DNA from 3 places in the Cryobacterium sp. Sr3 genome. Region 2 is predicted to be linked to each of the others. Evidence: predicted binding sites of a transcription regulator. Region 2 holds the regulator's gene; each other region holds the start of a gene.

Region 1 (5,128 bases), on a different contig from region 2:
GCACGGTGTCCACGCGGGCGCTCAGTCGCGCAACGAGCCGTGCGGCTCCCTCGAACTCCCGCTGGGTTGAGGGCTCTGCGAGCAGCGAGCCGTACGCATTGTGCATCAGCGTCACAACGTCACTCACTTGGCCGCAGGTGTCCTCCGCGTTCACGGGATCCGCAGAAGGCGATGCGGTGACGAGCGAGGCATTCGTTTGAGTGCCGACGACGAAACCGACACCCAGTGCGACAAGGATGCTGAGAACCAGGAGGGCGTTGCGGTCGCGTCCCCCGGCGGGCAGCGCAGTCTCGTCGAGTACCTCCTCGAAAAACGGTTGAAGCGAACCCTCGGACGTCCCCTCGTGCATCGTCCGGGGACCAGTATTCCTCGGTGCCGTCGACTCACCGGGGGAGCGGGGCGGCTGGGTGTTGACCTCGAATTCGGCCGCACGGATCGCGGCGGCGATCGCGGCACGGTCGGCGGCCACCGTGGCCTGCAGCTCCCGCAGCGCGGCGGTGGCCTTCGGATCGCCGACGAAGTCGCCGTTCGCCGAGAAGACGCGCTTCTGGAGGTCGCGCAGCTGGTTTGCCGGGGACGGTGAGCCATCCGGTGCCGCCTCGGCGGGGTGAGTCGCCCACCACAGGGCGTTGAGCACGTTCTTCTCTCCCGAGTAAGCGACCCGAACCGCTGCGAGGTAGGCCGGATCGCGCTGGGCCAGCGAGTACGCGTCTTCGGAGCCGTGGTCACGCACCACTGAGAGCCCCCGATCGTCGATTCGGTCAGCATGGCACAGTGCCCGGTCGTTCCCCGCACTGCTTCCCTTTCCGCGTCGCGTGCCGATTCCCCGTCCGCGTCGCCGCCAATCGGCGTCGCGCCGGAACTGCGCCGCTGCGCCCGTCGCGTGCCACGCGCGCAACGGCGCACGATGCGCGCGAGACGGTTGCCGCGGCACCGGCCCGCACGGACGCCGCAGACTGGAGTAATGGAAGAGTTCGCTTTCGACGGTGACGGCCCGGTGTGTCCGGCGTGCGGGGCCGAAATGACCCCCGACGGTGTGGACACCGCTCAGGGGCTCGAGTCCTGTCACCGATGTCCGCGCTGCAGACTGGTCGTCGTCGTTCCGGGCAACTGGCTGGAGTAGGTGTCAGCCGATGGCCATCCGGCTCGGGGCGTCACCGCATCCGAGTGCCCATGGATGCGCCGCTAGAGCGGGAGAACGCCGCCGCAGACCTACTGGCCGGGAGCCCGATACGCCGGCGTTTTCTTGGCGGCGTCGGACTGCTCCGGAACCTCGATGACCCCCAGAACGTCGGTCTCCCCGAAGGCGTAGTAGAAACTCTCGACCGACCGACCGACCGACCGACCGACCCACCCACCGATTTGAGGGCTGCGACCAGCGCCTTCCGACGGCCGGTTCCGCCTTCGCGCATGAAGCCCCTGATGCCCTCGTCCACCTAGTTCGCTCCAAATAGATACTGGCTCATGGTCAGTCCCGTCCTGTGGTGTGCTGGACGCGGACATCCGGAGCAATGCCCGAGACCTGTGTGCGGCAACCCGCCGAGGCAAGGCAACGACGCTCGGTCCCCGAAGTGGGGCTGCGACACATGGTAGGCCCGGCTGTTCCCGGGGACAACGGGGCGGCCGCCCAGCCTCAGAGGGCTCCCGACCCGGTGGTCGAGCTGGGCGAGACCCGAAGCGATGCCTCCAAGGTCGATGAACAGAACTTCGAATCTCAACCTCCAAAAATCCGCAACCATCTGACGAACACTCGACTATGTGTACGCAATGAGGTATCCTCGTAACATGACCAACCTCGCGGAAGACCTCAGGCAGGCGGCCGATGCCGTGGCCCTGCTGGGCTCGTCATGCGCTGACTTCTCGGCCCTTCCTGATGCCGAGGTGTTGGCCGGTCAGAAGCGAATCGCTTCGATCCGCCGTCTCGTCGATACCTATGCTGCCTGGATGGCGGCGACCATCGCCGAGCGTTCCCGACCGGAGCTCGGGCACTCGGGTTTGGCGGCGCAGCAGGGGTATCTCTCCCCGGAGGCCCTGATTCAGAACTCGACCGGCTCGTCCAAGGGCGACGCCTACAAGCTGGTCGCGGTCGGCACAATGATGGCCGATGCCGAGGCGGCCGACAGGCTCGTCGAGGCGGCGCTGTCCTCGCCCGACAGGGATGCCGCCGAGGTCGCCGAGTTCGAGGCGAAGGTGCCGTGGCAGGCGCCGATCGCCCGGGCCGTCACCGCCGGCACGCTCTCGGTTGACGCGGCCGAGGCGATCCGCGCGGGGCTCGGCCAGATCGATGCGGCAGTTACCGCCGAGAAGCTCGCGGTGGCGCTGGAAGCGCTCCTGGCGGAGGTGTCGTCGCTGAATGCCGATCAGGTGTTCAAGCAGGCGAGACGGATGCGCGACCGGCTCGATGAGGCCGGCATTGCCGCCCGCGAGAAGCAGGCCTACGACGACCGCTACCTGCGGGTCTACCGGCTGGGCAACGGCACCGTGCGCCTGAACGGGCTGTTCGCGCCCGAAGATGGCGAGTTCGTGCTCTCCACCTTCGACTCGATCACGGGCCCGCGCCGCGGCGGGGTGCGATTCGTGGACGCAGAGCGGGCAGCCTGGGCAAAGAAGATGCAAGACGACCTCCGCACGACCGAACAGATCGCCGCGGACTCCCTCGTGCAGCTGCTCAAAATCGCCGGCGAGGCCGACCCGGGCCGGGTCTTCGGCGGCCGCCGCCCCTCGGTGCGCGTGATCGTGACCGAGAAGGCGTTGAAAGGTGGCCCGGCCGGTCAGACCGGGCAGACCGGGCAGACCGGGCAGCCGGTCAGACCGGGCCGGCGCCGACGACCGTCCAGACTGAAACGGGCGAATCTGGGCCCGTCGAACCCGTCGAACCCGTCGAACCCGTCGAACCCGTCGAACCCGTCGAACCCGCCGAAGGGGCCGCTCATGGGCAGCTCGAGGGCAACCCGGTCCCCATCTCGCAGGAAACCATCGACCGACTCCTCTGCGACACCGGGACCCGCGGCATCAAATTCGACGACAACGGCCAGATCATCAACGTCGGCCGCGACGATCGACTCTTCACCGAGAAACAGCGCGCCGCAATGGCAGTACGCGACGGCGGATGCCTCTGGATCGACTGTGAGAAACCGCCAGCGTGGGCAGAAGCGCATCACATCAACGAGTGGCTCAAAAACAACGGATGTACGGACCTTGCCGACGGGGCACTCCTCTGCCATCCCCACCATCTGCTGCTGCACAACCAGCACTGGACGATCAGCCGCACCGGAACGCAGTACTGGCTGAGGCCACCGATCGAGGTAGACCCCAAGCAGACGCTGGTGGCGTTGCCGAGCAAGAGGGCAGCGCTGTAGCGCTTGGTCTCGACGGGCTCGATCCGCGTCGCGGGAACCTCGAGTGGGTTCCTGACCGGGTCTCGACGGGCTCGACCTGCGTCGCGGGCAGGGGCGGGTCAAGGGGCGGGGCAGTTGCTCCTAAGCCGGCATAGGCGATCGACCGCGACGCGGGATGAGCGTGGGTTCCGCGACTTCTAGGGGAGCGGTCCGTGGTTCCTGAGCGAGCGTTCCGGGACTCCCGTGTCTTCTCGTCACTGGCTGAGCAGCAACTCTCTCCCGAACGAATTCGACGGAGATTCTGCCCGAAACTGCCCCAGGAAGCCCAAAAATGTGGTTTCAGACCAGAATCTCCGTCGAATCGGTCCACCACCGGGCCCGGAGCTCCAGAGGCGGTAGCGGTATTCTCCGCGTTGCACGCGATTCCGGAGGGGCCGGGGCACGGCAACCACGCTGCTTCCGGATTCGAACGGGGGGAAGGTCTTGGTGGCAGCCGTCCCCGGCCATCGTCTGTAAGTACCGCGGTCTCGAGTCGTTGCGGTGGGGCTCCGACGACGTGCTCCCAGACCCGACCGACCGCCGCGGGCGCCGACGTCCACGTGATCCCGTCGCGCTCCTCAGCTGATCGGCGTACCCATCGGATGGCGGCGGTCCCGTCCCGGTGTGGCTCAATGGTCATCGCTGACCTGTCGGTGGCGCGGGTGACCGGTGCGACCACGGCATAGCGACGCCGAGCCTCGTCGGCGAGGACTTCATGCCGCACACCTACCGGGTCACGCATCCGGGCGTAGCCGAGCGGCAAGGCATCAGAGTCGGCGGCGAGGAGCTGTGGGCCAGTGTGGGCAAACGGCGTGACAAAGCCTTGAGATCGTGTCGCCGATTAGCCCGCGACCCAGTGTTCGCACGGACTCTGACAGTTGTGCCCCCAGGCAGATTCGAACTGCCGCCCCTGCCTCCGGAGGGCAGTGCTCTATCCCCTGAGCTATGGGGGCCAGGGAAAACACTAGGTTATCAGCATCTTGGCAGGCGATGTTCCGCATCGAGTTCGACGGATGCGGTCGAGCCCGCCCGGCACACCATCCGAACTCGACCGGAAAGGCCGAATTCGGCAGGTTCGGGCAGGTTCAGGTGGGTTCCGCCGCGCGGTCCGCCCGGGCGTGTTACTGCAGGTTCGCGATCGCCGCGGAAACGAGTGACTCGGCGTCGCCCGGCTCGACGAACTCGCTCGAGCCCACCGTGATCCAGTAGGTGGAGGTGAAGACCTGAGCCACACCAATGCCGCCGGCAGCCGAAAAATAGCCCTCGACGGCGGGCGGCGTGCCATACGTGGGAACGATCTGGCTGGAGCTGATGGCATCGTTCTTCAGCTGCGACAGCAGCACGTCGTTGGGCTGGGTCACCGAGACCTCGATCGTTCCGTCGCTGGATTGATTGAGCAGTCCGCAATTCAGCCCCTGGTACTCTGCCGCCGTCTGACCCGCGGCGATGGTCGGCTCGAAACCGGGGGCGGTGCCGTAGCTCGGGTTGAAGGCGTAGACGTCGTCGAGGGTGAGCACCTGGTCGCAGGTAAATGTGACCGGGGTGCCTGCTGCCGTGGGGGTGGGCGTCGGCGTCGCGGTGGGCCCCGGTGTCTGCGTCGCGTCCGACGTCGACCCGGGAGTAGCTGATGGCGACGCTGCCGACGGGCTGCTTTCCGGGGTGGAACCCGAACCGCAGGCAGCCAGCGCCACGACGGCGACCGTGCCGGTGGCAAGGAGAAGGGTGGTGCGCAGGAGCCGTCCGCGCGGGAG
Region 2 (5,128 bases):
CGCCTTTCCCGCCGGCACCATCCTGGGCTACCCGCGCATCGGGCCGCGCCGCCAACTGAAGAAGGCCGTCGAAGCGTTCTGGGCCGGATCGGTCAGCGCCGACGAGCTCGAAGCGACCGCGGCCGCCCTGCGCCAGAGCACCAGGAAGCGCCTCGTGCAGCTGGGACTCGGCCGGGACGACTCGTCCATCCCGGAATCCTTCTCCTACTACGACCAGATGTTGGATGCCCTGAGCACGGTGAGCGCCGTCCCCGCCCGGTTCGCGCATCTGCGGGGCGCGGACGGCCACCTCGACCTGGCCGGCTACTTCACCCTCGCCCGCGGCGAAGGGGAGAATCCGCCGCTGGAGATGACCAAATGGTTCGACACCAACTACCACTACCTGGTGCCGGAGATCGGCCCCGAGACCGAGTTCACCCTCGCCGGCACCCGCCTGGTGCGCGAGTTCGAGGAGGCGAAGGCGGCCGGATTCCTGACCCGGCCCGTCATCGTCGGCCCGGTCACCTTCCTGCTGCTGAGCAAGCCCAGCGACGAGGCCCCGGCCGGATTCAGTCCGCTTGACCGCCTCGACGACCTTGTGCCGGTCTACGCCGCCCTCCTGCAGCGGCTGCGCGCCGCTGGAGCCGAATGGGTGCAGCTCGACGAGCCTGCCCTGGTCAGCGAGAGCATCGACATCCCGAGAACGGATGCCCTCGCCGGCCTCCGCTTCGCCTACAACACCCTCGGCGCCGTCGCCGAGCGTCCGGCCCTGTTTGTCGCCGCGCCGTACGGCAGCCTCGACGACGCCCTACCCGTTCTTGCCATCACCCCGGTGGAAGCCATCGGGCTTGACCTCGTGCGGGGAAGCGTGCCGGCGGAGACCCCCGGACTCGACACGACCACTCTCGTGGCTGGCGTCATTGACGGCCACAATATCTGGCGCGGCGACCTGGCCGCCGCCTTCGACACGGCGGCCGGCCTGGTCCGCCTCTCGCCGCGGATCTCGGTTTCCACCTCTACCTCGCTGCTGCACGTTCCCCACGACGTCGACGACGAATCGGCGCTGGACGACGACCTGAAGACCTGGCTGGCCTTTGCGGATCAGAAGGTCGCGCAGGTTGCCACACTCGCCCGCGGCCTCAGTCTGGGTCGCCGTGCCATCGAGATCGACCTCTCTGCGGCCTCCGCGGCCCTCGACGCGCGGGGGGTGGCTCCCGGAGTCCACGATGGCGCCGTTCGGGTGCGCGCCGACGCGCTCGCTCCGGGCGACTTCACCCGGGGCGCCTACGCAGCCCGAGTGGCAGCCCAGGAGATGGCCCTCGGGCTGCCGTTCCTGCCGACGACCACGATCGGATCCTTCCCGCAGACCGGGGACATCCGTCGGGCCAGGGCGCAGCTGGTACGGGGGGTGCTGAGCACCGCGGACTACCGGGACCTGATGCGCGCCGAAATCCGTCGGGTCGTCTCGCTGCAGGAAGACATCGGCCTCGACGTGATCGTGCACGGGGAGCCGGAACGCAACGACATGGTGCAGTACTTCGCCGAGAACCTGGACGGCTTCGCGGTCACCGAGAACGGCTGGGTGCAGTCCTATGGCAGCCGGTGTGTGCGCCCGTCGATCCTCTGGGGTGACGTGTCCCGGCCGCGGCCCATCACGGTCGAGTGGTCGGCGTTCACGCAGGGGCTGACGCCCAAGCCCGTCAAGGGGATGCTCACCGGTCCGGTCACGATCCTCGCGTGGTCGTTCGTGCGCGACGACCAGCCGCTGGGCGAGACGGCCAGGCAGGTGGCCCTGGCCCTCCGGGACGAGATCGCCGACCTGGAGTCGGCCGGCATTCAGATCGTCCAGGTCGACGAGCCCGCGCTGCGGGAGCTGCTGCCGTTGAAGCAGAAGGACCAGGCGGAATACCTCGACTGGTCGGTGGGGTCCTTCCGCCTGGCGACGGCCGGTGCGGCCGCGGCCACCCAGATCCACACCCACCTCTGCTACTCGGAGTTCGGGGTGGTCATCGACGCGATCCGCAACCTGGACGCCGATGTGACCAGCATCGAGGCGGCACGCTCTCGCATGGAGGTGGTGGGCGATATCCGGTCCCAGGGCTTCGACCACGGTATCGGCCCGGGAGTGTGGGACATCCACTCGCCGCGTGTGCCGAGCGTGTCCGAACTCACCGACCTGCTCGAGCGCGCCGCGGCGGCCATCCCGGCCACCCGGCTCTGGGTGAACCCCGACTGCGGCCTCAAAACCCGCGGCTACACCGAAACCGTCCAGTCCCTGCACAACATGCTCGCCGCCACCCGCATCCTCCGCGCCCGCCTGACCTCCTCCGTCTCCGCCTGACCCCGCCTCCACCCACACAAAAGCCGGGCACGACACCAAGAACAGTGTTCGTGCCCGGCCCACAAGACCCGGCTCACAAGACCCGACCGAAATAACCATGGTGACTCAACACGCGCGCGTCTCCACGACGCTGGTCGAAACCGTCGAGACCAAGAGTCGGCCTGAAATGCTGATGTGCTTGAGTGCTGATGCCCTAAACCGACCGCAGCACTGCCACAACCTTCCCCAGAATCTCGGCGTGATCGCCGACGATGGGTTCGAAGTTGGTGTTGCGGGGCAGTAGCCAGGTGTGCCCGTCGCGCTGGCGGAAGACCTTGACGGTTGCCTCGTTGTCGAGCATGGCTGCAACGATTTCACCGTTTTCGGCGGTCTTCTGCTGCCGCACGACGACCCAGTCGCCGTCCATTATGGCGGCGTCGATCATCGATTCGCCCGACACCTTGAGCATGAACAGATCGCCCTTGCCCACCAGCTGGCGGGGTAGCGGGAAAATCTCGTCGATCTGCTGTTCGGCGGTGATCGGGATGCCGGCGGCGATGCGACCGACGAGCGGAACCATGGCGGCGTCGCCGACCTGCACTCCGGTGTGGAAACTTTCCGAGGCTCCGGCCGTCGTGTCTTCGGGCGACTGCGGAATCTCGATGAGCACCTCCAGTGCTCGGGGACGGTTCGGGTCTCGGCGGAGGTAACCGCTCAGTTCCAGCTGGTTGAGCTGGTGGGTGACGCTCGACAGTGACGACAGGCCGACGGCGTCGCCGATCTCGCGCATGCTCGGCGGATAGCCGCGTTGGCTGACCGAGCGCTGGATGACGTCGAGGATGGCGAGCTGCTTCTCGCTGAGGCTCTTGCGCCGTCTGGTGCCGCCCTTGTCGCGGGGACCGCTGGTGTTCTGTGCCACGTTCGTCGCTCCTCGTTTTGATTGATGCGCTGGCAGCAAGCAGCGAATGCCGCCGATTCACGCGAATGTCGGGGGTGCCTGATTGAGTGTCAATCAACAATCGAAACTGTATCCGCGTTGAGCTCATTAAACAAACATGTATTCGAGTGGGTCGGAATAAATATTGCAGAAACTACCGAATAAAGCTTGATTGTTCGAATAATCGAATATACATTCGGAACATAAGTTCGCATCCGGCTCTCCCGGCCGAGAGTCGGATGCGTCTTCTCACAGGAGGTATCACATGAGCACTGCACTTGAACGAGGCGCCCCCATCGCGACCGGACGCACCCGGCTCCGACTCACCCGGCGCGGTCGCATCGTTTTCACGTCCCTGGCTGCCTTTCCGCTCGTGGCCGTGGCCCTGGCCGTCGCCCTCAACGGAGGCATCGCCGCCGCCGAGAACTCGACCGTCGCTCACGTGGCCTCGGCCTTCGACTACGTCACCATCAAGTCGGGGCAGTCGCTCTGGCAACTTGCCGAGACAATCGCGCCCACGTCCGATCCGCGCGAGGTGATCGCCGAGATTGTGAGCCTCAATCAGCTGCCGTCCGACAGCGTGCAGCCCGGTCAGCGGCTGGCGCTTCCGAACGACCTGTGAACTACCCGCGGCGAGCCCCCGCCGGTCTCACCCCGGTAATATTGGGGGAGTGACCAGTCTCAACGATCTGCCCCTTCGCGATAATCTGCGCGGACTCACTCCCTATGGGGCGCCGCAGTTGCACGTGCCGGTGGCTCTCAACGTGAACGAGAACACCCACGGCATCCCGGCTGAGGTGGCGCAGGACATCGTGGCGGCGTTGGCCGTGGCGGTCACGACCGTGAACCGATACCCCGATCGGGAGTTCACCGAGCTGCGGGATTCCCTCGCCCGTTATCTCGGTCACGGCCTCACCCGAAAGAACATCTGGGCCGCCAACGGTTCCAACGAGGTTCTTCAGCAGGTGCTGCAGGCCTTCGGCGGCCCGGGTCGGTCCGTGCTCGGCTTCGCGCCGACCTACTCCATGTACCCTCTGCTGGCCTCCGGCACCGGCACCCGCTGGATCGCGGGCGGTCGTGACGCAAAGTTCGAACTCTCCCCGGCCACGGCGCTCGAGTGGGTCGACCGGGTTGCCCCTGACCTCGTCTTCCTCTGCTCGCCGAACAACCCCACCGGCACGCCCCTGTCCCTGGAAACGATCGCGGCCGTCTACGATGCGAGCGACGGCATCGTTGTCGTCGACGAGGCGTACGCCGAGTTCGGGACGGATGACGCGCCAACCGCCCTGAGCCTGCTTCCCGGCCGGGAGCGCCTGCTGGTGTCCCGCACCATGAGCAAGGCGTTCGCCTTCGCCGGTGTGCGCGTCGGCTATCTGGCCGCCGATCCCGCCGTGACGGATGCCCTCCGCCTGGTTCGTCTGCCCTACCACCTGTCCGCGCTCACCCAGGCTGCCGCGGTCGCCGCGCTCGTCCACACGCCCGCGATGCTTGCCATGGTCGACGACATCCGCGGGCAGCGGGACCGCATCGTGAGCGAACTGGCCCGGCTTGGCTACACTCCGCTGCGCAGTGCGAGTAACTTCGTGCTGTTCGGCGGCGTTGAGGACCCTCGGGCCACCTTCGAGGCGCTGCTGGCGGAAGGCATCCTTGTGCGCGACGTCGGCATCCCGGGCCACCTGCGGGTCAGCGCCGGCACCGAGGCCGAGACCACGGCGTTCCTCGACGCCCTCGAGGCGCTTGGGCGGCCGTGAACGGCGCGGGCCAATAAACTAGTCGTATGAGCTTCTCTTTCGCGACCACCTCGCCCCGTTTCGCCCACCTGCAGCGCGAGACCAGCGAGTCGAGCATCGACCTGTCGCTCAATCTCGACGGCACCGGTGAGTCGGACATCC
Region 3 (5,128 bases), on a different contig from region 2:
GCAGGTCGTCGAGGGGTCGTCGGGGAGGCGCGGGCACGCAACGGATGCCGGCGGCAGTCTCCGGGGTTCGCAGAACGGCCGCGGGAGCTTAGAGTGTCTGAATACTCGCGCAGGCGAAACGCTCAAGCGGAGCGGTCCCGACGCGTCCATGCAGCGTGAAGTCCGAGGAGTCTCATGACCGACACCATTGCCCCCATCGCACCGGCCCACGGCGTCGGCCTGACTGACGCTGCCGCGCTGAAGGTGCGCAGCCTGCTTAGCCAGGAGGGTCGCGAAGACCTGAACCTGCGCGTAGCCGTGCAGCCCGGAGGCTGCTCCGGCCTGATCTACCAGCTCTACTTCGACGAGCGCATTCTCGAGGGCGACGTCGTCGTGGACTTCGACGGCGTCGGGGTCGTGCTCGACAAGATGAGTGTGCCGTACCTCGAGGGTGCCTCGATCGACTTCGAGGACACCATCGCGAAGCAGGGCTTCACGATCGACAACCCGAACGCCGGCAGCAGCTGCGCCTGCGGCGACTCCTTCAGCTAGAGTCGCCGCCGCCGTGCCTGGCCTTCCGGCGCCGGTCGCGGAGGCTGGCGCACGGGAGAACCTGCGCCCACCTTCCGAGCTGCGCCGCGGCCGTCAGCGCTGGGGCTGCCCCGGTGTCAGCGGGCGCCGACGACCATCCACTTCGCCGCCCGGGCGCGCAGCCCGAGCGTCACCCCGCGTGCGCCGAGGTAGCCGAACGCGAACGCCGCCATCAGCCAGGCCAGTCCCGCTGGTCCCGACGGCGCCAGCAGCAGCACCGCGACGGCCAGCGGCACGAACGCGGCCAGGTTCACCAATCCGGTCAGGGCCAGGTAGCGCGCGTCGCCGGCACCGATCAGCACTCCGTCGAGCACAAAGACCACCCCGCCGAGCGGAACGGATAGCCCGAGCACGATCAGGGCCGCCGGCAGCAGGTCGCTGACCTCGGTCGCGTTCGTGAACAGTCGGCCGAGCACGCCGCTCGCGGCGATCACCAGCAGCCCGAGCGCGGACCCGCTGAGCACGCCCCATTCGAGGCAGCGCCTGAGCACCGCGCGCACCTCGGCCAGGTTGCCGGCGCCGAGGCCCCGGCCCACCAGCGCCTGTGCCGCGATCGCCAGGGCGTCAAGGGCGAACGCGAGCGTGGCAAACAGGGTCATCGCGATCTGGAAGGCGGCCAGCTCGGGAGAACCGAGGCTCGTGGCCACGAAAACCGCGAGCAACATGGCCGCACGCAGGCTCACCGTGCGCAGGAACAGCCAGCCGCCGGATGCCGCGCCCCGCAACATCCCGACCCGATGCGGGCGCAGCGGCGCACTCTCGCGGCGGGCGTGGCGGCCGACGACGGCAAGATAGACCGCGACCATCGCCCACTGTGCCACGACTGTGCCGAGGGCGGATCCGACGATGCCGAGTCCCAGGCCGTAGATGAACACCGCATTCAGCAGGATGTTGACCGAGAACCCGATCCCGGCCACCCACAGCGGGGTGCGGGTGTCCTGCAGCCCGCGGAGCAGCCCGGTCGCCGCGAAGACGAGCAGCATGGCAGGCAGTCCGAACATCGATGGGCCCAAGTAGCTGACGGCCGCGGCGGTGACGGCGGGCTCGGCGCCGAACGCGCCGACGAGCAGGGGGGTGGCGAACCAGCCCGCAATCGCGAGCAGCACACCGAGGCCGAGGGCCAGCCAGAGTCCGTCGATGCCGACGGCGACCGCACGGCGGCGGTCACCGGCCCCCAGCCAGCGGGCCACCGCGGGCGTGGTGCTGTAGGCCAGGAAGACCATCAGGCCGATGATCGTTTGCAGCACGGCGCCGGCCAGGCCGAGTCCGGCCAGCGGAACGGCGCCGAGGTGCCCGACCATGGCGGAGTCGGCGAGCAGGAAGAGCGGTTCGGCGATGAGCGCGCCGACGGCGGGAATGGCGAGGCGCAGGATCTCGCGGTCGATGGGCTGCGGGCGGAGCACGGTGATGGTGATGCCAAAACTCTAGTTCAGCCCCTCCGCACCCGGTGTCCGCTTCCGGTGGTCGAGCCTGTCGAGACCCGGCGAGCCAATCTCCGCGCTGCCAGACAAGACTTCGAAACTAATGCTATAAAGTGTCCATAATAAGTGACAGAGACTCGACTACCTGTACGACATCAGGTACCCTCGTACCATGACGAACCTCGCGGATGACCTCAGTCGGGCGGCCGACGCCGTCGCCCTGCTGGGCTCCTCGATCAGGCCGGCATCACCGCCCGGGAGAAGCAGGCCCACGACGACCGCTCCCTGAAGGTCTACCGGCTGAGCAATGGCAACGTGCGCCTGAACGGGCTCTTCGCCCCCGAAGACGGCGAGTTCGTGCTCTCCACCTTCGACTCCATCACCAGCCCCCGCCGCGGCGGAGTGCGCTTCGTCGACCCGGAACGCGCCGCCTGGGCCCAAAAAATGCAGGACGACCCGCGCAGCACCGAGCAGATCAACGCGGACTCCCTCGTGCAGCTGCTCACAATCGCCGGCGAAGCCGACCCCGGCCGGGTCTTCGGCGGACGCCGCCCCTCGGTGCGCGTGATCGTGACCGAGAAAGCCCTCACAGCCGAACCCGCCGAGCCGGGTGCCGCCGAACCCGCCGCTCACGGGCAGATCGAAGGCAACCCGGTCCCCATCTCGCAGGAAACCATCGACCGGGTGCTCTGCGACACCGGCACCCGCGGCACCAAGTTCGACGACATCGGCCAAATCATCAACGTCGGCCGTGACGAACGACTCTTCACCGAGAAACAACGCGCCGCGATGGGAGTGCGCGACGGCGGATGCCGGTGGGTCGACTGCGACCGATCACCAGCCTGGACCGAAGCCCACCACATCAACGACTGGCTCACCGACAGCGGAGACACCAACCTCGCCGACGGAGTACTGCTCTGCCACCCGCACCATCTACTGCTGCACAACCAGCACTGGAAGATCACCCGCACCGGAACGCAACACTGGCTGCGGCCACCGGTGGAGAACGATCCGGAGCAGACACTGATCGCGCTGCCGAGCAAGGCGGTGGGGCTGTAGCTCCGGGTCTCGGCGCGCTCGACCAGCGAGCCGGGAGGTCCACCGCCATCCGTGTGCACACCCGATAGGTCTCTACCAGCTCGGCCACTGTCACACCGAATAGGGTGGAGGCATGACTGACCAGGGGACCGCATCCGGAATCGACCGCGACGAACTTGACCTCGAGGTGCGTCCGCAGGACGACCTCTTCCGCCATGTGAACGGCAAGTGGATCGCCCGCAGCGAGATCCCGGCCGACAAGGCCCGCTGGGGCTCGTTCTACCTGCTCGCCGAGGAATCGGAGAAGGCCGTCCGGGAAATCATCCTCGAAGCCCAGACCGCCGCCCCCGGCACCGAGGAGCGCAAATTCGGCGACCTCTATGCCAGCTTCCTGGACGAGGACCGCGTCGAAGAGCTCGGAGCGACCCCGCTCGCGGCCGATCTCGCCATCGTCGACGCCGTCACCTCCATCCCCGAGCTGCTCGGCACCCTCGGCCGCCTCGAGCGCGCGGGCGTGCCCGGCGCCTTCGGTCTCTTCGTCGACAACGATCCGGGGGACCCCGAGCGCTACCTCGTCTTCGTCGAGCAGGGCGGGCTCGGCCTCCCCGACGAGTCCTACTACCGCGACGAGAAGTTCGCCGCGATCCGGGAGTCCTACCAGGCGTTCCTGACCCGGATGTTCGGCCTCGTCGGCACCCCGGATGCCGCCGGTCGCGCCGAGCGCGTGTTCCTTCTCGAAACCGAGCTCGCCACTCACCACTGGGACAAGGTGCGCTCGCGCGACAGCGAGAAGACCTACAACCTCAAGACCTGGGGTCAGGTCACCGCGTTGGCCGCCGGCGCCGACCTGCACCTTTGGCTTGACGGGCTTGACGGCCCGGCCGGTGCTCTCGACGAGGTTGTCGTGCGCCAGCCCAGCTTCGTGACCGGTCTGGCGGAGATGCTCACCGAGGACCAGCTCGAGGGCTGGAAGGACTGGCTACGGTGGCAGATCATCCGTTCCAGCGCCGCGTTCCTGTCGAGCGATTTCGTCGAGTCCAGCTTTGACTTCTACGGTCGCACCCTGACCGGCACTCCCCAGTTGCGCGAGCGCTGGAAGCGTGGCGTCTCGCTCGTCGAGGGGGCGCTCGGCGAGGCCGTCGGGCGCATCTACGTCGAGCGGCACTTCAAGCCCAGCGCGAAGGCGAGCATGGACATACTCGTGGCCAACCTGGTCGAGGCCTACCGCCGGAGCATCACCGAACTCGACTGGATGACCGCGGAGACGCGCGCCCGTGCGCTCGACAAGCTCGAGAAGTTCACCCCCAAGATCGGCTACCCGGTCAAGTGGCGGGACTACTCGACCCTTTCGGTCGACCCGGCCGACCTGATCAAGAACGTGCGCGCCACGAGCGAGTTCGAGTTTCAGCGGGAATTGGGCAAGATCGGCAACCCGCTCGACCGCGACGAGTGGTTCATGACCCCGCAGACGATCAACGCGTACTACAACCCGGGCTTCAACGAGATCGTCTTCCCGGCCGCCATCCTGCAGCCGCCGTTCTTCGACGATGCCCGCGATTCCGCCTCCAACTACGGCGCGATCGGCGCCGTCATCGGCCACGAGATCGGCCACGGCTTCGACGACCAGGGCTCGAAATACGACGGCACCGGGCTACTCACCGATTGGTGGACCGAAGATGACCGCACGGCCTTCGAAGAACGCACCGGCTCCCTGATCGAGCAGTTCAACGAGCTCGCCCCGCATCAGGTTCCCGACCACCACGTGAACGGCGCACTCACCATCGGCGAGAATATCGGCGACCTCGGCGGGCTCTCCATCGCTTGGAAGGCCTACCTGATCTCGCTGGACGGCCAGGCGCCGCCCGTGATCGACGGACTCACCGGCACCCAGCGCTTCTTCCTCTCCTGGGCACAGGCCTGGCAGCTCAAGATGCGTGACGAGGAGGCCGTCCGCCTGCTCTCGATCGACCCGCACTCGCCCAACGAATTCCGCTGCAACCAGATCGTGCGCAACATCGACGAGTTCTATACGGCGTTCGGCGTCACCCCGGACGACGCTCTCTGGCTGGACCCGGAAAAGCGCGTTACGATCTGGTGAC

The links. The regulator LexA, encoded in region 2, represses DNA repair genes until DNA is damaged. The targets are predictions, from matches to a motif close to TCGAACANNTGTTCGA.
Region 1: the regulator LexA is predicted to act here: its motif matches at 1,696-1,711, upstream of E3N94_RS00415 (DUF222 domain-containing protein).
Region 3: the regulator LexA is predicted to act here: its motif matches at 2,129-2,144, upstream of E3N94_RS04890 (DUF222 domain-containing protein).

Annotation. Positions count from the first base shown of each region.
Region 1 covers NZ_SOFA01000001.1:87,903-93,030, forward strand. The annotation lists gene E3N94_RS00405 (hypothetical protein) at 1-736, opposite strand, end outside; gene E3N94_RS16340 (hypothetical protein) at 965-1,123, shown strand; gene E3N94_RS00415 (DUF222 domain-containing protein) at 1,786-3,291, shown strand; tRNA gene E3N94_RS00420 (tRNA-Arg) at 4,259-4,330, opposite strand; gene E3N94_RS00425 (iron ABC transporter ATP-binding protein) at 4,499-5,128, opposite strand, start outside.
Region 2 covers NZ_SOFA01000032.1:30,517-35,644, reverse strand. The annotation lists gene metE (5-methyltetrahydropteroyltriglutamate--homocysteine S-methyltransferase) at 1-2,320, shown strand, start outside; gene lexA (transcriptional repressor LexA) at 2,514-3,218, opposite strand; gene E3N94_RS08825 (LysM peptidoglycan-binding domain-containing protein) at 3,502-3,858, shown strand; gene E3N94_RS08820 (histidinol-phosphate transaminase) at 3,908-4,987, shown strand; gene hisB (imidazoleglycerol-phosphate dehydratase HisB) at 5,014-5,128, shown strand, end outside.
Region 3 covers NZ_SOFA01000022.1:557-5,684, forward strand. The annotation lists gene erpA (iron-sulfur cluster insertion protein ErpA) at 175-531, shown strand; gene E3N94_RS04885 (MATE family efflux transporter) at 648-1,979, opposite strand; gene E3N94_RS04890 (DUF222 domain-containing protein) at 2,277-3,050, shown strand; gene E3N94_RS04895 (M13-type metalloendopeptidase) at 3,163-5,127, shown strand.